DNA from 4 places in the Asanoa sp. NPDC050611 genome. Region 1 is predicted to be linked to each of the others. Evidence: riboswitches for the same ligand, from Rfam matches in the RefSeq annotation. Region 1 holds a riboswitch; each other region holds the start of a gene.
The links. Region 1 has a riboswitch for cobalamin ahead of AB0H87_RS25705 (VWA domain-containing protein). Riboswitches for the same ligand answer to the same signal wherever they lie in the genome.
Positions count from the first base shown of each region.

Region 2: another riboswitch for cobalamin. It lies ahead of AB0H87_RS25385 (ribonucleoside-diphosphate reductase subunit alpha); the one in region 1 lies ahead of AB0H87_RS25705 (VWA domain-containing protein).
Region 3: another riboswitch for cobalamin. It lies ahead of AB0H87_RS04160 (ABC transporter substrate-binding protein); the one in region 1 lies ahead of AB0H87_RS25705 (VWA domain-containing protein).
Region 4: another riboswitch for cobalamin. It lies ahead of AB0H87_RS35405 (CbtB domain-containing protein); the one in region 1 lies ahead of AB0H87_RS25705 (VWA domain-containing protein).

Region 1 is NZ_JBFAIU010000187.1:4,689-9,672, forward strand. It holds gene cobN (cobaltochelatase subunit CobN) at 1-1,568, shown strand, start outside; cobalamin riboswitch at 1,627-1,834, shown strand; gene AB0H87_RS25705 (VWA domain-containing protein) at 1,892-3,844, shown strand; gene cobO (cob(I)yrinic acid a,c-diamide adenosyltransferase) at 3,849-4,463, shown strand; gene AB0H87_RS25715 (cobyrinate a,c-diamide synthase) at 4,457-4,984, shown strand, end outside.
Region 2 is NZ_JBFAIU010000183.1:5,779-10,762, forward strand. It holds gene AB0H87_RS25365 (AI-2E family transporter) at 1-493, opposite strand, end outside; gene AB0H87_RS25370 (hypothetical protein) at 660-1,250, shown strand; gene AB0H87_RS25375 (DUF1801 domain-containing protein) at 1,344-1,781, opposite strand; gene AB0H87_RS25380 (hypothetical protein) at 1,815-1,970, opposite strand; cobalamin riboswitch at 2,340-2,546, shown strand; gene AB0H87_RS25385 (ribonucleoside-diphosphate reductase subunit alpha) at 2,674-4,984, shown strand, end outside.
Region 3 is NZ_JBFAIU010000014.1:22,301-27,284, forward strand. It holds gene AB0H87_RS04155 (iron ABC transporter permease) at 51-1,091, opposite strand; gene AB0H87_RS04160 (ABC transporter substrate-binding protein) at 1,088-2,032, opposite strand; cobalamin riboswitch at 2,109-2,251, opposite strand; gene AB0H87_RS04165 (M14 family zinc carboxypeptidase) at 2,319-4,187, opposite strand; gene AB0H87_RS04170 (hypothetical protein) at 4,329-4,859, shown strand; gene AB0H87_RS04175 (C39 family peptidase) at 4,915-4,984, shown strand, end outside.
Region 4 is NZ_JBFAIU010000373.1:1,019-6,002, forward strand. It holds partial or broken gene AB0H87_RS35395 (sirohydrochlorin chelatase) at 1-551, shown strand, start outside; gene AB0H87_RS35400 (CbtA family protein) at 639-1,367, opposite strand; gene AB0H87_RS35405 (CbtB domain-containing protein) at 1,382-1,603, opposite strand; adenosylcobalamin (AdoCbl) riboswitch at 1,647-1,735, opposite strand; gene AB0H87_RS35410 (aldo/keto reductase) at 1,876-2,871, shown strand; gene AB0H87_RS35415 (helix-turn-helix transcriptional regulator) at 2,879-3,727, shown strand; gene AB0H87_RS35420 (sulfotransferase family protein) at 3,712-4,374, opposite strand; partial or broken gene AB0H87_RS35425 (aspartate aminotransferase family protein) at 4,537-4,984, shown strand, end outside.

The DNA of each region.
Region 1 (4,984 bases):
CCCTGCCGGGCCTGCGCGAGGCGCTCGCCGCCCGCCTGGGCCTCGACGACACCGCGCTGCACAGCGACGCCCTGGAAGACGTCGCCCGCCGACTGGTGATCGCCATGGAAGGCCACGCCTGGGCTCCGGACGCCGCAGCCATCGTCGCGGCCGAGGTGTTGGGGACCACGCCGGCCCCGGCCGGGCTCGGGTCCGCCGTGCCGACTGTAAGTCCAGGCGTCGGAAGCAGCTCGGTTGTCGACGTGCTGAAGTTCGCGGCCACCGAGGTCGTGCCCAGGTTGGCCGCCACCACCGACGAGATCACCGCCGTGGCACACGCCCTCGACGGCGGTTACGTCGCCGCCGGTCCGTCCGGCTCCCCCACCCGCGGCCTGGTCAACGTGCTCCCGACCGGGCGCAACTTCTACTCCGTGGACCCGAAGGCGATCCCGTCGCGTAACGCCTGGGACGTCGGCCGCGCCTTGGCCGACTCGCTGCTGGCCCGGCACCGTGAAGACACCGGCACCTGGCCGGCCCTGGTCGGGCTCACGGTCTGGGGCACGAGCGCGATGCGGACCCAGGGCGACGACATCGCCGAGGTGCTCGCGCTGATCGGCACCCGGCCGGTCTGGGACGACGCGTCCCGCCGCGTCACCGGCTTCGAGATCGTGCCGCGCGCAGAGCTCCAACGGCCCCGGATCGACGTGACGGTGCGCATCTCCGGCTTCTTCCGCGACGCCTTCCCGCACGTGATCGCCCTGCTGGACGACGCGATCGCCGCCGTCGCGGAGCTGGACGAGCCCGACAACTTCGTGCGGCAGCACGCCCTGGCCGACCAGGCCGAGCACGGCGACTGGCGGCGGGCGACCACCCGGATCTTCGGTTCCCGGCCCGGCGCGTACGGTGCCGGCCTGTTGCCGTTGATCGACGCCCGGAACTGGCGCGACGACCGTGACCTCGCCGAGGTGTACGCGGTCTGGGGCGGCTACGCCTACGGTCGCGGGCTGGACGGCCGGGCGGCGCGCGGCGACCTGGAGACGGTCTACCGGCGGATGGCCGTGGCGGCCAAGAACGTCGACACCCGCGAGCACGACATCGCCGACTCCGACGACTACTTCCAGTACCACGGCGGCATGGTGGCGATGGTTCGCTCCCTGCGCGGCAGCGACCCGGCGGCGTACATCGGCGACTCGCACCGCCCGGACGAGGTCCGCACGCGGTCACTGGCGGAAGAGACCAAGCGGGTGTTCCGGGCCCGCGTGGTCAACCCGCGCTGGATCGAGGCGATGCGCCGGCACGGCTACAAGGGCGCCTTCGAGCTCGCCGCGACCGTCGACTACCTCTTCGGGTTCGACGCGACCGCCGGCGTCGTCGACGACTGGATGTACGAGCAGCTGGCCGCCGCCTACGTCCTGGACCCGTCGGTGCGCGAGTTCCTCGACAAGTCCAACCCCTGGGCCCTGCGCGGCATCACGGAACGACTCCTGGAGGCGGCCGAGCGCGGTCTGTGGGCCGCCCCGCGGGAAGAGACGATCGATGCGCTGAAGGCCGAGTATCTGCGGACGGAGGGTGACCTCGAGGGGTCTTGACTCTTGCTGTGCGCCGTCCGAAGGACCAGGCGCCTTGGGGGCACAGAGGGAGCGTAATCTCACTCCCTTTGACGCGGCCCGCTTCGGTGGGTCAGCATGTCTGAACGAGCGGTGCGGAGGAACCCGGTGCGATTCCGGGGCGGTCCCGCCACTGTCACCGGGGAGCGAACCCTCACCCGATTGGTCACGGCCCGCAAGGGGTTGGAAGGCCGAGGGGGAGCGTCGATCCGGGAGCCAGGACACTCGGCCGCTCGCCGTCGAACCGTCGCGGGCGTGGACACCCGCGGAAGGGATTGCGCCATGTCGTCGCGCCGGCACGCACAATGACCGCCGCGTACCCGTTCTCCGCCGTCGTCGGCTTGGCCGACCTGCGCCAGGCCCTGCTGCTCAACGCCGTCTCGCCGGTGATCGGCGGGGTGCTCGTGCGCGGCGAGAAGGGCACCGCGAAGTCGACGATGGTGCGCGCCCTCGCGGCGCTGCTGCCGGACATCGCGGTGGTGCCGGGCTGCCGGTTCGCCTGCGACCCGGCGGCGCCCGACCCGTCCTGCCCCGACGGTCCACACGCCGGCGTCGCGCAGAGCGTGCGCCGGTCGCGGCTCGTCGAACTGCCGGTCGGCGCCACCGAGGACCGCGTCGTGGGCACGCTCGACGTGCAGCGGATCCTGACCGAGGGCACGAAGGCGTACGAGCCGGGCCTGCTCGCCGCCGCGCACCGGGGCGTGCTCTACGTCGACGAGGTCAACCTCCTCCCCGATCACCTGGTCGACCTGCTGCTGGACGCCGCTGCGATGGGGCGCGCGTTCGTCGAGCGCGACAGCGTCTCGCTGCGGCATGCCGCCCGCTTCCTGCTGGTCGGCACGATGAACCCGGAGGAGGGCGAGCCGCGCCCGCAGCTCGTCGACCGGTTCGGCCTCGTGGTCGAGGTCGGCGCGCCGCAGGAGCCCGCCGACCGGGCCGAGGTGGTCCGCCGCCGGTTGGCCTACGAGGCCGACCCGGACGGCTTCGCGGCCCGGTTCGCCGACGCGGACGCGGCCACGGCCGAGCGGATCGTGGCGGCCCGGGCGCGGCTGCCGAAGGTCACCCTGCCGGACGCCGCGCTCGACCGGATCGCCCGGATCTGCCTGGCGTACGGCGTCGACGGGCTGCGCGCCGACATCGTCATCGCCCGCACGGCGGTCGCACTGGCCGCCTGGCGCGACCGGGCCGTGGTCACCGACCAGGAGGTCGACGACGCCGCCCGGCTCGCCCTGCCGCACCGGCGGCGGCGCGACCCGTTCGACCCGCCGGGCGCCGACCAGCAGGCCCTGGACGACGCGCTGGACCAGGCCGGCGCGTCGGAACCGCCGCCGGAGCCGGACGACGACGCGGGCCCGGGCGGCGGGCGCGGTCCCGGTCCCGACGACCCGCGGCCGGAGGACGGGGGCCCTGGCGACGGCGCCACGCCCGACGCCGCCACGCCCGACGCCGAGGACCGGCCGGGCGCCGCACCCGCCACTCCCCCGCCGGCGATCGCCGAACCGGTCGGCACGGCGTACCGGACCCGGACGCTGACCGCCCGCTCGCGCGGCCGCCACGGCCACAGTGGACGGCGCTCGCCCGCCTACGCCGGCCGCGGCCGGGTCGCCGGCTCCCGGGCCCCGCGCGGCCGGATCGGCGCCGTCCACCTGCCGGACACCGTGCTCGCCGCCGCCCGCGACCACCGCGGTGGCCGGGTCGCGATCGAACACGGCCACCTGCGCGAGGCCGTCCACATCGGACGCGAGGCGAACCTCGTGCTGTTCGTGGTCGACGCCTCCGGCTCGATGGCCGCCCGCGCCCGGATGGCCACCGTCAAGACCGCCGTGCTCTCGCTGCTTCGCGACGCCTACCAGCGGCGAGACACGGTGGGCATGATCACGTTCCGGGACACCGACGCCACGACCGTGCTGCGCCCGACGGCCAGCCACGAGGTCGGCGTGCGCCGCCTGGCGGACCTGCGCACGGGTGGGCGCACGCCGCTGGCCGCGGGCCTGGCCGCCGCCGCCCGCACGCTGGCCGGCGAGCGCCGCCGCGACCCGCTGCGCCGCCCGCTGCTGGTCGTGGTCACCGACGGCCGGCACACCCGCGGGCCCGACCCGCGCACGGTCGCGCCGGCCCTGGCCGGCGTGCCCAGCGTCGTGGTCGACTGCGAGACCGGCCCGGTCCGGCTCGGCATGGCCCGCACGCTGGCCGGCGCGCTGGACGCGCAGTACCTCCCGCTCGCGGCTCTGTCCGCCGCCACGATCAGGGCGGTGTGAGCGCATGCCGCAGGGCAGGGTCGAACGGGTACCCGACGACGGGCTGACCACCCGGGAACGGCGGCGGCAACCGCTGCTCGCGGTGCACACCGGCATCGGCAAGGGCAAGTCGACGGCCGCGTTCGGGATGGCGCTGCGCGCCTGGAACGCCGGCTGGCCGATCGTCGTTTTCCAGTTCGTGAAGAGTCCGAAATGGAAGGTCGGCGAGGAGTCGGCGCTCAGGGCGCTCGGCGCACACCACGCGGCCACCGGGGCCGGCGCGCCGGTGACCTGGCACAAGATGGGCGAGGGCTGGTCGTGGCTGGCCCGGCCGGGCGACGAGCGCGACCACGCCGCCGAGGCCGCCGAGGGTTGGGCGCAGGTCAAGCGGGACCTGGCCGACGAGCGGTACCGGTTCTACGTGCTCGACGAGTTCACGTACCCGATGAAATGGGGTTGGGTCGACGTCGCCGAGGTGGTGACGGCACTGCGGGCCCGGCCCGGCAACCAGCACGTCGTCGTCACCGGGCGGGACGCCGCGCCGGCGCTGGTCGAGGCGGCCGACCTGGTCACCGAGATGAGCAAGGTCAAGCATCCGATGGACGCCGGCCGCAAGGGACAGCAGGGCATCGAGTGGTAGCCACGCCGCGCATCGTGGTCGCCGCCCCGGCGTCCGGGCACGGCAAGACCACCGTCGCCGGCGGGCTGCTGGCGGCGTTCGCCGCCCGGGGCAGGCGGGTCGCCGGATTCAAGGTCGGCCCGGACTACATCGACCCGGGCTACCACGCGCTGGCCAGCGGCCGGCCCGGGCGCAACCTCGACCCGGTCATGGTCGGCGAGGAGCGGATCGCGCCGCTGTTCGCGCACGGCGCCGCGGGCGCCGACCTCGCGGTGGTCGAGGGCGTGATGGGGCTGTTCGACGGGCGCGCGCACGCCGGCGAGCACGGCTCGACCGCACAGGTGGCCAAGCTGCTCTCCGCGCCCGTCCTGCTGGTGGTCGACGGATCCGCGGTCGGGCGCTCGGTCGCGGCGCTGGTGCACGGCTTCCGCGGCTTCGACCCGACGCTGCGGCTGGCCGGGGTGGTGCTCAACAAGGTGGGCTCCGACCGGCACGAGGCGATCCTGCGGGAGGCGCTGGAGGAGGTCGGAACGCCGGTGCTG
Region 2 (4,984 bases), on a different contig from region 1:
TGAACAGCAGCAGGGTCACCAGGAAGACCACGTCCGTGAGCAGCGAGAACGCCGCGCCGGCGACTGTTTGCGCGATGTTGGCCAGCGTGCCCGGGTCGATCCGGGTGACGAGCTGCTGGGCGTCGTCGGCCTCGACGCCCTGCTCCTGCAGCCACTTTTGCACCGAGTCGATGATGTCGCTGGCCCGGTCCGAATAGCGCGGTGCGATCGAGGCGAGCTGGATGCCGGCCGCGACCAGCGAGTACACGCCGGCGGCGAGGATGCCGTAGAGGATGATGATCAGCACCACGGTGGCGAGCCAGCCGGGCATCCAGCGCGCCAGGAACGAGCGGACCGGGCTGAGCGTGACGACCAGGATCAGCGCCAGCAGGATCGGGCCGAGCAGGCCGCCCGCCGCGCGCATGCCGGCGGTCACCACGACCAGCGCCGCGGTGACGTAGAGGGCACGCGTCACTCCCGCGGTGCCGCGCCGATCCTCCCCGCCGCTCCGCACAGTTCATCTCATCACGTACCAGCATTTTCAGTCACAAATCGCAAATGGCCGACCGGGCGGAACCAACCGATAACGAACGTGAAGATCAGTCCAACGTGGTTACCTGACAGCGGGTCGCGCCCCGTTCATGAGCTTTACCCAGACAACAAGCAGTTGGGGTGATCTTGTGACGATATCCGTACTCGCCCGCCTCGGCGGAGCCGCCGTCGCTGCGGTGGTGATCGGCCTTACCGCCGCGCCGGCCTCGGCCTCCGGGGTGACCATCAAAATCGACCAGGCGGACGTCGGCCAGACCGCGGCCGCGTTCCCGGTCCACCAGTGCGACCCGAAGCTCGGCGGCGGCCCGTTCGCCGGCGAGGACGTGTGGGTCTTCGCCCTGCCCCGCCCACAGCAGCAGGGTGAGTTCCGCTCGGTCACGATCGAGTTCGCGACCGAGGGCGGCCCGGTCACCGAAACGATCACGACGGCGCCCGCGAGCGACCGCGCGATCGTCGGCGACCGTGCGTGGATCCGTACGTCCGCGGGCCTGAGCCCGTCGGGCGAACTGCTCAACCCGTTCTCGATCATCAACGCCACGGCCACGATCACGGGCGCCGACGGCACCTTCGACCTGGCTCAGACGTGCCCGGCGGGCCTGCCGGTCACGGGCCCGGGGGTAGCCGGCCTGTCCGTGCTCCAGCTCGCTGGCCTCGGCGGCGGCCTGACCCTGGCCGGCCTGCTCCTGGTCGGACTCCAACGGCGACGCCGCACGGCCTGACCGCGCAAGCACCGGGCACCCCGCTCGACCACGGGGGTGCCCGGTGCTGGCCCGTCGGGTCGCCGGTGCTGGCCCACGGGTGCCCGGCGCCGGCTAGGAGTCCTGACCCCGATGCACCCGGGCCGAGCGCTCGATCAGCTCGCGCAACGCGCCCTCGTCCACGTCGGAGAGCCGGTTGAGATAGAGACAGCCCTTGCCGGTCCTGTGCTTACCGAGCCGGGCCACCGTCCTGGCATACCGCTCCTGGTAGCCACCGACCAGATAGACCACCAGGTTGGCCTTGCGCGGCGAGAACCCGGCCAGCGGCGCGTCACCTTCGTGCCCACTCTCGTACCGGTAGTGGTAGCTCCCGAACCCCACGATGCTGGCACCCCACATGCGCGGCGCCTCACCGGTGATCTCACCCATGAGCGCGACGAGGGTACGCGCGTCGGCGCGCCGCCGCTCGTCGGCCACGGCCGCGAGAAACGACTCCACCGCGGCGTCGACGGGAACCATCGCCTTCTTCGCGCCCGCTGACGAACTGGCCATGCCTCATCGTGCCCCATCGAAGCGCACGGGCGGTCACGGTCCAGCCTCGATGTCGTCCAGGAACCGCAGGGCGGCCGCGGCGTTCTCGATCCGCCGGGTCAGCAGCACCCGGTCGCCGGGCCAGGCCCACGCCCCGGCGCAGGCGTAAGGCGATCTTGGCCAGTAGCTCCGAGCGCATGTCCCGGACATGGGTGACCGGGCCGCCACGGGCCTGACCGGCGGCGCCAAGGGACCGTCAGGATCACCGGCTCCACGGTCAAGGACGCGTCAAGGTGCTTGCCGCCGGCGCCGGCCCGGGCCGAGCGTGGAGGCGTGGAAGCCAGGTCCAGCCGGTCGACCGTACTCGCCGCCGCCATGGTGGTGGCCCTTCGCCTCGGATCGTTGCTCGCGTTCGCTGCCGTCGCCGCCGCGCTGATGCGCTGAGGGCCGGGCACCCTACCGGTCGCGATGCGCCGCTGCGGGCGCGCCGCGCCGGGCGCGGCTGTGACGTTCGGCATCCGCGAACCCGACACGCCCGACACCACATCTGGTGTTGCGCAACCGAGGGTGCACCCATATATGGTGTCTCACGCAGCTGGTTCGAGCGTCCCCACAAGACGGTCGAGGCAACAGGGAACCCGGTGCGAAGCCGGGACTGCCCCGCAGCGGTGAGTGGGAACGAACGCCGTCAACGAAGCACTGGGCCCCGGCCCGGGAAGCGACGGCCAGTAGGCACGAGCACGACGCCCACGAGTCCGAAGACCTGCCAGCGCGCCGCACGCCCACCGGTGTGCGGCGGTCGAAGGCCGCGCGGGACGGCCGACGTCAGCACCGGGCCGCCGCCGTCGCGGGCCGGCGGCGTCAGCGTGCGCGTCCGACGACCTTCCGAACACCGAGCGTGCGGAGGGGGACCATGACGGTCACGCAAGAGAAGGTCGTGCCGGAGCAGCGCCGGCACGTGATGAGCGTGCGCAAGCGCAACGGCGACCTCGAGCCGGTCGACGTCAACAAGATCGTCAAAGCGGTCGAGCGGTGGGTCGGCGACCTCGACGAGGTCGACCCGCTGCGGGTGGCGACCCGGACGATCAGCGGGCTCTACGACGGCGCCACCACCGCCGAGCTCGACAAGCTGTCGATCCAGACGGCCGCCGAGCTGACCGGCGAGGAGCCGCAGTACTCGCGCCTCGCGGCCCGGCTGCTGGCGGCCTATGTGGACAAGGAGGTGCGCGGCCAGGGTGTCGCGACCTTCAGCCAGTCGATCCGGTACGCGCACGGCCTCGGCCTCATCGGCGACGAGACGGCGGCCTTCGTGGCCCGCAACGCCCGCAAGCTCGACGACGCCGTCGACCCGACCGGCGACCGGCGGTTCGAGTACTTCGGCCTGCGCACCATCGCCGACCGTTATCTCCTCAAGCATCCCGAGACCCGCCTGGTGGTGGAGACGCCGCAGTACTGGCTGCTGCGCGTGGCCTGCGGCCTGTCGCAGAACCCCGCGGAGGCGATCGGCTTCTACCGGCTCATGTCCAGCCTGGCCTACCTGCCCAGCTCGCCGACGCTGTTCAACTCCGGCACCCGGCACACGCAGATGTCGTCGTGCTTCCTGGTCGACTCGCCGCGCGACGAGCTGGACTCCATCTACGAGCGGTACCACCAGGTCGCGAAGCTGTCGAAGTTCTCGGGCGGGATCGGCATCTCCTGGTCCCGGATCAGGGGCCGGGGTGCGCTCATCCGGGGCACGAACGGCAGGTCGAACGGGATCGTGCCGTTCCTCAAGACGCTCGACGCCGGCGTGGCCGCGGTCAACCAGGGCGGCCGGCGCAAGGGCGCGGCGTGTGTCTACCTCGAACCGTGGCACCCGGACGTCGAGGAGTTCCTGGAGCTGCGCGACAACACGGGCGAGGAGTCCCGGCGTACGCACAACCTCAACCTCGCCAACTGGATCCCGGACGAGTTCATGCGCCGCGTCGAGGCTGACGGCGAGTGGTCCCTGATCGACCCGACCGACGCGCCGGAACTGCCCGACCTGCACGGCGAGGCGTTCGACGAGGCCTACCGCGCCGCGGAGAAGAAGGCCGTGAAGACGGTCAAGGCGCGCGACCTCTACGCCCGGATGATGCGCACGCTCGCGCAGACCGGCAACGGCTGGATGACGTTCAAGGACCGGGCCAACGCGCTGTCCAACCAGACCGGTGCGCCCGGCAACACCATCCACCTGTCCAACCTGTGCACCGAGATCCTCGAGGTGAACTCGGACGACGAGACCGCCGTCTGCAACCTCGGCTCGGTCAACCTGGCCGCGCACGTCACCGACGACGGGATCGACTGGGACAAGCTGCGCGCGACCGTGCGCACCGCGGTCGTGTTCCTGGACCGGGTCATCGACATCAACTACTACCCGTCGGTGCAGGCGGCGGCGTCGAACCCGCGCTGGCGGCCGGTCGGGCTCGGGCTGATGGGGCTGCAGGACGTGTTCTTCGCGCGGCGGCTGCCGTTCGACTCGGACGAGGCCCGTGAGCTGTCGACCCGGATCCAGGAGGAGATCCTGCTGACGGCGCTGGAGACGTCGGCGGGGTTGGCGGCGGAGTTCGGCGCGCACCCGGCCTTCGCGGAGACGCGCGCGGCGAACGGCGACCTGCATCCGGACCTCTGGGGTGCGACGCCGACGCAGACCGCGCGGTGGGCGGCCGTGCGGCAACGCGTTGCGGAACACGGCTTGCGCAACTCCCTGCTCGTCGCGATCGCGCCGACGGCCACCATCGCGTCGATCGCCGGGTGCTACGAGTGCATCGAGCCCCAGGTCTCCAACCTGTTCAAACGCGAGACCATGTCCGGCGAGTTCCTGCAGGTCAACACCTATCTGGTACGCGAGCTGAAGGCGCGCGGCCTGTGGACGGTCGAGACGCGGGAGCGGATCAAGCGGGCCGAGGGTTCCGTGCAGGACGTCGCGGCGTTGCCGGCCGACGTCCGGGAGCTGTTCCGCACCGCCTGGGAGCTGCCGCAGCGGGCCCTGATCGACCTGGCCGCGGCGCGCGCGCCGTACATCGACCAGTCGCAGTCGCTGAACCTGTTCTTGAGCGCGCCCACCATCGGCAAGCTCTCCTCGATGTACCTCTACGCCTGGAAAGCCGGGCTGAAGACCACCTACTACCTGCGGTCGCGCCCCGCGACCCGGATCCAGCAGGCGACCGTCGCGATCATCGCGCCGGACGCCGTCGCCTGCTCTC
Region 3 (4,984 bases), on a different contig from region 1:
GCCGGAGCAGGAACACGGTGCGCCGAGCCGGCTGCGCTCGCTTCGCTCGCTCAAGTGATCACCCGCTTCGCGGTGCGCAGCACGAGCACGAAGAACGGGCCGCCGACGAACGCGGTGACCACGCCGATCGGGATCTCGGCGGGCGCCGCGAAGGTCCGGCCGGCCAGGTCGGCGAGGGCCAGGAAGGCGGCGCCGAACAGCATCGACAGCGGGAGGATCGCGCGGTAGCTGCCGCCCGCGAGCATCCGCACGATGTGCGGCACGACGATCCCGACGAAGCCGATCAGGCCCGAGACCGAGACCGCGGCGGCCGTGCCGAGCGAGGCCGCGGCGATCAGGATGTAGCGGGACCGCTGCGGGTGCAGGCCCAGGCCGCTCGCCTCGTCGTCGCCGACCGACAGCACGTCGAGCTCGCGGCGCAGGGCGAGCACCACGACGGTGGTGACGACGGCGTACGGCAGCAGCAGCTTCACCTCGTGCCAGCCGTTCGTGGCCAGCCGGCCGAGCAGCCACGAGTAGATGGCCCGGATGTCGTCGGCGTTGCGCTGCATGAGATAGGTCTGCCCGGCGGCGAGGAACGCCGACACCGCGACACCCGCCAGGATCAGCGACGCCGGGGTGCGGTCCCGGCCGGCGACGCCGAGCAGATAGGTGAGCGCGACCGCGACCAGGGCGCCGGCGAAGGCCGCCAGGGGTACGCCCGCCGGCAGCGACCCGATGTCCATGTCGGACCCCCGAAAGGCCACCACCGCGGTGACCGCGAGCCCGGCACCGGCCGCCGCACCGAGCAGGTACGGGTCGGCGAGCGGGTTCCGGAACGCGCCCTGGTAACAACCGCCGGCCAGGGCGAGCATCGCGCCGGCGAGCAGGCCCAGCACCACCCGGGGCAGCCGCAGCTGCAGGAGGATCGCCGCGTCGCGCTCCGACAACCCACTGTGGAGATTGACGCCCGGGATCAGGTCGAGCAGCTCGGCGGCGACCCCGCCGGGCGGCAACGAGACCGGGCCGAACGCCAGGCCGGCGATGGCCGCGACCACGACGGCGACGACGCCACCGACGAGCCACGGCCACCGTACGCCGGGAGCTCTCAAGCCGGCACCTTCGCCACCGCGTCGACGATCTGGCGCAGCAGGTCGACCGTGCGCGGCCCCCACCGGGAGGCGACGTCGTCGTTGAGGCCGACGATCTGCCCGGTCTTCACGGCCGTGATGCCGGACCAGCCGGGGCGGGCCTTGACCGTGTCGGCGTTCTGCTTGCAGCACACCGTGTCGGCCAGGAAGATCAGGTCGGGGTCGGCCTTGACCAGCGCCTCCGCGGAGAGCTGCGGATAGCCGCCCTTGCTGCCGTCGGCGTCGGCCGCGTCGGCGATGTTCTCCAGCCCGAGCTGCGCGAACAGCGAGCCGACGAAGGTCTTCGAGGTCAGCGAGTAGAGCTCGGGGCCGAGCTCGTAGTAATAGGTCAGCTTGGTGGCGCGCTTCGGCACGTCGGCCACGAGCTTGTCGACGTCCTCGCGCATCCGCTTGGCGAGATCCTCGGCGGCGGGCCGGTTGCCGGTGATCGCGCCGATGTCGGTGATCTGCTTGTACGTGTCGTCGAGTGTCTTGCCGGCCGGCGCGACGTATACCGGGATCTTCAACTGGGTCAGCTGTGCGACGACGTTGTTCATGTCGTTGGAGAGCACGACCAGGTCGGGCTCCTGCGCGGCGATGGCCTCGGCGTTGGGCTGGAACGCGGACAAGTCGCTCTTCGGGGCCTCGGCCGGGAAGTTGGACTGGTCGTCGACGGCCTTCACCTGCTGGCCGGCGCCGATCGCGAAGAGCACCTCGGTCGCGGTCGGCGACAGCGCGACGATCTTCGTGGGCTTTTCCGCGACCGTGAGGTTGCCGATGGTGACCGGGAAGTCGGCGGTGGCGCTGACGTCCTGGCTGGGCGGGGTCCCGCCGTTCTCGGTGCCGCCGCCGTCGCCACATCCGGCGAGCGCGAGGGCCGCGCCAAGTGCGGCGGCGAGGACGAGCCTGGCCTGATATCGCATGGATGCCTCCTGTCGGTCGAGGTCTGGTGCTTCGCCGACAGGGTTCCGCCCGCCCGCGAGGCGCCCTTCCTCGAGAGCGCTGGTTCGCGACCTCGGCAGGCGACCTGGCTTGTCCCCTCGCGGACAGAAGGGGCATCACAGTTGCGGGACAGCGCCGGGTTCACACCGGCTTCGCTGCGGTCGGTCGGGAGCACGGTAACCCAATGGTCACCATGGTCGGGAGTTCCCGTTAGGTACGCCACCGGCGCCCCGCTTCGTGGGCGCGGGACGCCGGTGACGTGACTGTTCAGCTCTGGGTGATTCGGACGTCGTCCACGCCCGCCTCGACCAGGCTGGCGGTGGACGTGTCGGCCGCCTCGATCAGGATCCGGACCGACTGCCCGGCGTACGCGGACAGGTTGGCGTTGGCCACCGCCCAGGCGCCGTTGCGGTTGCTGGCCGCGCCGGCCTGGCTGAACACGGCCGTCGTGCCGCCGTTGTGCACGACGCTGACCCGGAAGTAGTCGGCCGACGACGAGTTCGAGCCGTGCGCGAGGTACCACGACAGGCTCAGCGTCAGCGTGCCGCTCGCGGGCAGCGTGATGGCCGGCGAGCGGACGCTGGTCGCGCCGCCGTCGACGTCGAAGTCGCCCGCGGCGGTGCCCGCCGCCGCGCCGGTGACCAGGTCGTTGGTGCCGCTGACCGTGGTGCCGAGCTGCTTGGCACCGCTGGACGTGGTCGCCGCCGGGTCACCGCGCACCCACTGGCCGCTGGTCGCGGTGTCGGTGCTGTTCGGGTTGGTGGTCCAGCCCGTGGCGGTCTCGAAGGTGTCGGAGTAGACCGTCGTGCCGCCGCCACCGCCGCAGTACTGTGCCTGCTTGCCGATGACCTTGTAGGGGCAGTCCGCGGCCTCGGACAGGATCAGCACGGCTTCCCGGTTGCGGCTGGTCTGCGCCGGGATCACCTCGTCGGGCGGGTAGAAGCCGCCACCGCTGGCCGAGCCCGGATACATCTCGAAGGTGTACGCCCAGATCTTGTGGGTCGCCCACAGCCAGTCGAGGCTGTCACCGTCGGTGATGTAGAGGTCCGACGACTGCTCCGGCGTGTAGCCGTTGGTCGCCGCCATCTGCTGGCCGAGCGTCGCGAACGTGTTGTAGTCGTCCGTCGTCATCCCGGTCGCCGTGTTCGCGGTGGTGTAGCCGTACGGCCAGAGCACCAGCTGCGAGTACGTGTGGAAGTCGATGTTGGCCTTGATCTGCTGCACGCCGCCCACGACCCGGCTGTTGACGAAGTCGCGCAGGCGGGCGGTCTCGGGCGCGCTGAACGCCGACGGGCCGCGGTAGGTCTCGGAGCTGGTCGTGCCCGACGAACCGCCGCAGCAGCCCCAGTTGTAGCCCCAGTTGCGGTTGAGGTCGGTGCCCACGTTGGACGAGCCCGAGTTGGGCTGCCGGTTCTTGCGCCAGCTGCGGTAGGAGCCGGTGGCGATGTCGTACTCGCTGCCGTCGGGGTTGACGGTCGGCACGATCCAGATCTCGCGGCTGTTGACGATGTTGGTGATCCGGGAGTCCGTGCCGTAGTTGTCGGTGAACAGGTTGAGCAGGTAGATGGCCATCTCGACGGTCAGGTGCTCACGGGCGTGCTGCTGCGAGTTGAACAGGATCTCCGGCTCGGCCTCGTCGAGGTTGACGTTGTCGGAGATCTTGATGAGCATCAGGTCGCGGCCTTCGTAGGAGCTGCCGATCGAGAGTTTCCGCGCGATCGACGGGTGGTCCGCGACGACCTGGTTGACCACCGCCGTCAGCTCCGCGTAGTCGTGGTAGGCGGAGTCGGCGGGCGGGAACGCCAGCGTGGTCGGCCCGCCGCTGGCGGCCGGCGGCGTCACCTTCTCCAGCGTGAAGCCCAGCCGCTGGATGGCGGCGGCCTCGGTGCCGGTCGCGGTGACGTTGAGGACCCCGTGCTCGACGTAGTCGATCGCGGCGCCGGTGCCGGCGACGGCGTTGCGGTCGGCGAGGGTCTTCGGGCCGAGCACGCGGTATTCGGCCGAGGTCGCCGCGGTGCCGCCACCGGGCGCCGGTTTGTGCGCCGCGACCGGGTTGGCCGAGGCGACGAGCAGGCCCACGACAGCGACGCTGACCAGTGCGGTCAACGTGCGACGCCGGACCGGACGGATGGCCATGCATGACCTCCAGGGGGTTGGTGGAGGAACGATGGTCGAACCTCACCACCCGATGCATGGTCATATCAATATGGGTCTTTGCGCGATTCCATGCCAAGCTGATCATCCCATCGAAAATATGCTCGACATCGGAGGTCGTGGATGAAGCTCCCCTTCGGGATGCTCGCGGTGCTCGCGCTGGCTACGGCCGCGGGTTGCGCCGACCCGGCGCCGAGCGAAGACGGCGTCGCGTTCGGCGTGACAAGGGTCGGCGACCGCTACCACCTCCGCGCGCCGCTCTGCGACGGCGATCTGGTCGCAGCCGTCCAGGTCGTGGCCGTGCGGCCCGCGGAGGACGGGGCGACGGAATCGCCTCAGGACACCTGGTGGCAGGTCGAGCTTCCGGTGCGGGAGTCCATCGCGGATGGCGCTGTGCCGCTCGGCGACGACGACGCGTTCCGGACCGTGGTCGTGCCCGCCGGGTCCCGGACGCCGTTCCCCAAGGTGGCGACCGTGCGGCTCTGGGTCGGCCGGCCACCGAAGGGGCACGAGGTCAGCGGGACCTTTCTGGCCAGCACGGTGCCGACCTATCCCGCCGGCACCGATCTCGGCACGGTTTCATACGTATTCGACTCCGGATCAGGAGAACAGCGACTGCTCACGGCGTCGACGATCAGCGCGATCTGTCAATGAACTTCAGCAGAACGAACTCTGGTGAAACTTCCTTTCAACAGCGATAGTGACAGCCATGAACGCATCAGCGCGGGCGGCCGTCGCGGTCTTCGGGGCGGTTGCCTTAATTGCCGGGTTCGCGGCGC
Region 4 (4,984 bases), on a different contig from region 1:
GGCACGCCAAGGGCGACATCCCCGGTTCGCTGGCCGCCGAACGGGCGCGCCATCCCGGGCTGACCTTCGCCTACGGGCGGCCGCTCGGCCCGCACCCGGGCGTACTGGCGCTGCTGCGCGAACGGCTGGCGGCCGCCGGACCGGAGACCACCGTGCTGCTGGTCGGGCGCGGCTCGACCGACCCGGACGCCAACGCCGAGGTGGCCAAGGTGGCCCGCCTGCTGGCCGAGACGACCGACGTGGCGGGCGTGGAGTACGCGTTCGTCTCACTGGCCGAACCCGGCGTCCTGGCCGGCCTCGACCGGTGCCGCGCGCTCGGCGCCGGCCGCGTGGTCGTGCTCCCCTACTTCCTCTTCACCGGCGTGCTGCCGCGCCGGGTCGCCGCGCAGGCGGCCGAGTGGGCGGACGCGCGCGGCGGCGACGTCACCACCGCCGACGTGATCGGTGACTGCGCCGGCCTGGCCGAGATCGTGGTCGAGCGTTACCACGAGGCACTGGGCGGGGACATCCGCGCCAACTGCGACACGTGCAAGTACCGGATAGCGCTGCCGTTCCACGAGCACGCGGTCGGCGCCGCGCAGGTGCCGCACACGCATCCGGCCGACCACCACCACTGAGGGCGGCGGCCGGCCGGACGGTCAGGCCGACGCGGTGAGCACGGCCTCGCGGCGCAGGCTCCGCTCCACGAGGGCACCGAGGCCCAGGCCGAGCGTGGACCAGACGACCACCTGCGTCCCGAGCGACGCGAGTCGGAAGTTCCACAGCACGAGCGGGGAGAAGCCCTCCGGGATCTCCTCGATCGACGGCAGCAGGACCTGCGCCACCGCGACGACGGCGACGAAGGCCAGCGCGCCCAGGACGGCCGCGTTCCACGTGCCGAACCGGGCCACCTGCGACCGTCCGATGTAGACCGCGAGCGCCAGTGAGGCGAGCGCGATCACCAGCATCAGGAAATACAAAGACGTACGCCGGCCGATCGTGTCTTCGGAGCCGGTGGCGGGTGGGTTGGCCGGGTACTTCAGCCACGGCACCAGCGCGACGGTGACGAAGCCGGCGAGGCCGACCAGCGCCGCCGTCGCCTGCGGGCCGAGCCGGCCGAGCCGCCCGTACGCCGCGGCGAACACCATCGAGAAGATCCCGCCGAGTGCGACGCCGTAGATCAGCGTGGCGGTGAGCAGGCCGAGCGTGCTCTGCACGGCCCGGCTCACCAGCTCGGGCTCACCGACGACCTCGGAATGGGCCTCCTCGAACGCGATCGCCGCGTCGATCGGGCCTTCGCCGACGAAGTAGGCGAACAGGAACGCGAGCACGCCGGCGGCCAGTCCCACCAGCATGCCGCGGATCAGCAACGAACGGGGGGACAGCACGACCGCCCCGCCCGTCAGTGGCAGGGGAAGCCGAGCAGGTGGCGGCCGTCGTGCACGAACTCGTGCACCGCACTGCCGCCGATCACGTGGAATACGCCCTGCTCGGTGCCGACGAAGTAGAGCAGCGCGATCGCGAGCACGGCGCCGAACAGGAGCCAGGGCTGGAGCTGACGCCACGGGATGGCCACCGGCTGGACGGCCGGGCGGGGGGTGGCGGAAGACGAGATGCTGGACACGAAACGAACCTCCTCGGGATCACGCGTCCCACGACGGGTTTCGGTGACGGCGGAGGGTCTGACTCCCACGCGCAAGCGTGGTCACAGTGGCGCGACCGCGCCGGAGTTGCACCGGCTTCCTACCGTCGTCACGTTGACCCGGACGCTACGGTCGGCCTTGCCGGGGTGTCAACCGCGTGAGACCTGCTCGACAGTTGACGCAAGGTCGCCCTCGCGGACCGGGGATAACCGGGGCGCCGATAACGCCTCCGCCGCGCGGCACGGTGGACCGCATGACATTGCGAACACACGGGATCGGCCGGCAGGGCCTGACCGCGTCCGTCGAAGGACTCGGCACCTTCGGCCTCACCGCCGCGTACGGCACCCGCGACGACGCCGAGTCCACCGCCACCATCCACCGCGCGCTCGACCTCGGCGTGACCATGTTCGACACCGCCGACTTCTACGGCCTCGGCGGCGCCGAGCGGCTGCTCGGCCGGGCGCTGGCGGGCCGGCGGGACGAGGCGGTCATCGCCACCAAGGTCGGCGGCGTGACCCTCGACGAGGAGGACAAGCTCGTCGGGTACGCGAACGGGCGGCCGGCATACCTGCGGACGGCGGTCGAGCGCTCGCTGCGCCGGCTCGGCGTGGACCACATCGACCTGCTCTACCTGCACCGGGTCGACCCCGCGGTGCCGGTCGAGGAGAGCTTCGGCGCCCTGGGCGAGTTGGTGGCCGAGGGCAAGGTGAGCTACCTGGGCATCAGCGAGGCCGCGCCGCGGAGCATCCGCCGCGCGCACGCCACCGCGCCGCTGTCGGCGGTGCAGACCGAGTACTCGCTGTTCAGCCGGGACGTCGAGGTCAACGGGGTGCTCGCCACCACCCGTGAGCTGGGTGTGGGCTTCGTGGCCTACGCGCCGCTGGGCCGGGGCTTCCTGTCCGGCGACATCCGTACGGTCGCCGACCTGCCGGAGAACGACTTCCGCCGCACCTGGCCCCGGATGGCCGAGGGGAACCTGGAACGCAACCTGGTGCTCGTGGACCGCATCCGCGCCGTCGCGGAGCGGGCGGGCGTCAGCGCGGCCCAGCTCGCACTAGCGTGGGTGCTGGGGCAGGGCAGCACCGCGATCCCGGGCACCAAGCGCCGCGGCTACCTCGAAGCCAACGTCGCCGCGGCGGGGATCGGGCTGACGCCGGCCGTGCTGGCGGAGCTGAGCGCGGCGGTGCCGGTCGGGGCGGCGGCCGGCAATCGCTACACGCCCCAGGCCATGGCCGCGATCGACAAGTGAGGCAAGAGTGGCACGCGGGGAGCTGGGCGACTTCCTGCGCAGTCGCCGGGAGGCGCTGCGGCCGTCCGACGTGGGCATCCCGTCGGGCGGCCGGCGCCGGACCCCCGGGCTGCGCCGGGAAGAGGTGGCGTTGCTCGCCAACCTGTCCGTCGACTACTACGAGCGGCTCGAACAGTCCCGCGCGGGCACGCCGTCGGAGGCCCTGCTCGGCGCGCTGGCCCGGGCGCTGCGCCTGTCGGTCGAGGAGCGCGACTACCTCTACCGGCTCGCCGGCTACGCCGCACCCAACCCCGGAACCGTCACCGGGTACGTCGACCCGGCGCTGCTGTTCCTGCTCGACGCGCTCGACGACGTGCCGGCGCACGTGATGGACGACCTGACCACCACGCTCGCGCAGAACGCCCTGAGCCGGGCCCTGCTCGGCCGGTGGACCGACGGCGACGAGCGGTCGCGGAACGTGATCTGGCGGTGGTTCACGGACCCGGAGTCCCGCGCCCTGAACGCGCCGGAGGAGCACGAGTCGCTGGGCCGCGGCTACGTCGCCGACCTGCGGGCCGCCGCCGCCCGCCGTGGCACCGACCCGGTCGTGGCGCAACTCGTCGCCGACCTCGAGGCGGCCAGCCCGGAGTTCGCCCGGTACTGGACCGACATGCAGGTGGCACCGCTGCACAGCACCCGCAAGCTGATCGTCCATCCCCGCGCGGGCAGCCTGGACGTGCAGTGCGACTTCGTCCGCAGCGAGAGCACCGGCCAGCGGCTCGTCATCTTCCGGCCGCAGCCCGGCTCGCACACCGCCGACAGCTTCGAGTTCCTCCGCGTCATCGGCGACCTCGGCCGTCCTTACGTCGCCGAGTGACCCAGGCCGGCCTGCACGCGGAACTCCTCGGTGTCGTGCAGGTGCGGGAAGGGCTCATCCGGCACGGGTACGCCCAGGGCACGCGCCAACGGCTCCCAGCCGTCCTGGCCGAGCCGCCACTCCACGAGCCGCCCGGCCGGGATCTCCCGGCGCACGGCGGCGATCCGGTCCGCGTACATCCGCTCCATCCAGGCCCGGTCCGCGAACCGCCCCTGGAAGTCGCCCTGCCAGATCAGCCGCTCGATGACGTGCCGGAAGGCGGGCGGCGGCACGAGCCCGTCCGGCCGGGGCCCGAGCGTGCCGGCCCGGGCCGCCTGGCGGACCGCCCAGATGGTGCGCTCGCAGCTGCGGTAGAAGCCGTCGAAGTCGCGCCAGTTGAGCAGCACGGGCGCGTCCGGGAACGCGGCGCAGATCTCCCGCCACCGGCTGCAGGCCGGCCAGTCGACGGTGGACTCCCAGCCGGCGAAGACCTCGTGCCAGTCGACGGTCGCGCCGTCGGCCACGCGCTGCCAGTGTGCGCCCGCGCGCGCCTGTGCGCCGTCCCGCAGCACCTGCATGTGCAGGCACGGGCCAGCGCCCAGCCGCTCGAGGGCCGCGCGCAACGACACGGTGCCGGTGCGCCCGAACCCCACTCCAATGATCTTCATGAATGGCCACCATACCGGCGACCGATCAGGAGGTCGTTTCGACCGAAGGCTTCAGAACCACCGAGTCCCAGTTCCGTTTCACGCTCCCTCCAGGTAACGTCTGACCCGAGTTAGGCAAGGCTAACCTAAAGGGAGGTCGTGTTGGAGGCCCCAACTCCACACCTGTTCGGCCGGTCCACAGTGGCGACGTTCCAACACGACGTCGCGCGTGCCGCCGCCGCCGTGGCGGAACGCGTACGCACCGTGCGCCGCCCCTACTCGGGCGCGAGCCTGACCGACCTGCAGGGCCTGGTGGACGCCGTCGACCTCGACCGGCCGCTCGGCGACACCGACGCCGCCCTCGACGAGGTCGCCCGCCTCTACCTCGACCACGCGGTCTGGTTCCACGAGCCCGGCTACGTGGCCCACCTGAACTGCCCGGTCGCCCTCCCCGCGCTCAGCGCCGAGGTGCTGCTCGCCGCGGTCAACTCGTCCGTCGACACCTACGACCAGAGCACGACCGGCACGCTGATCGAGCGCCGGCTCGTCGACTGGGCCGCCGGCCGGATCGGCTTCGGCCCGGCCGCCGACGGCGTCTTCACCAGCGGGGGCACGCAGTCCAACCTGCACG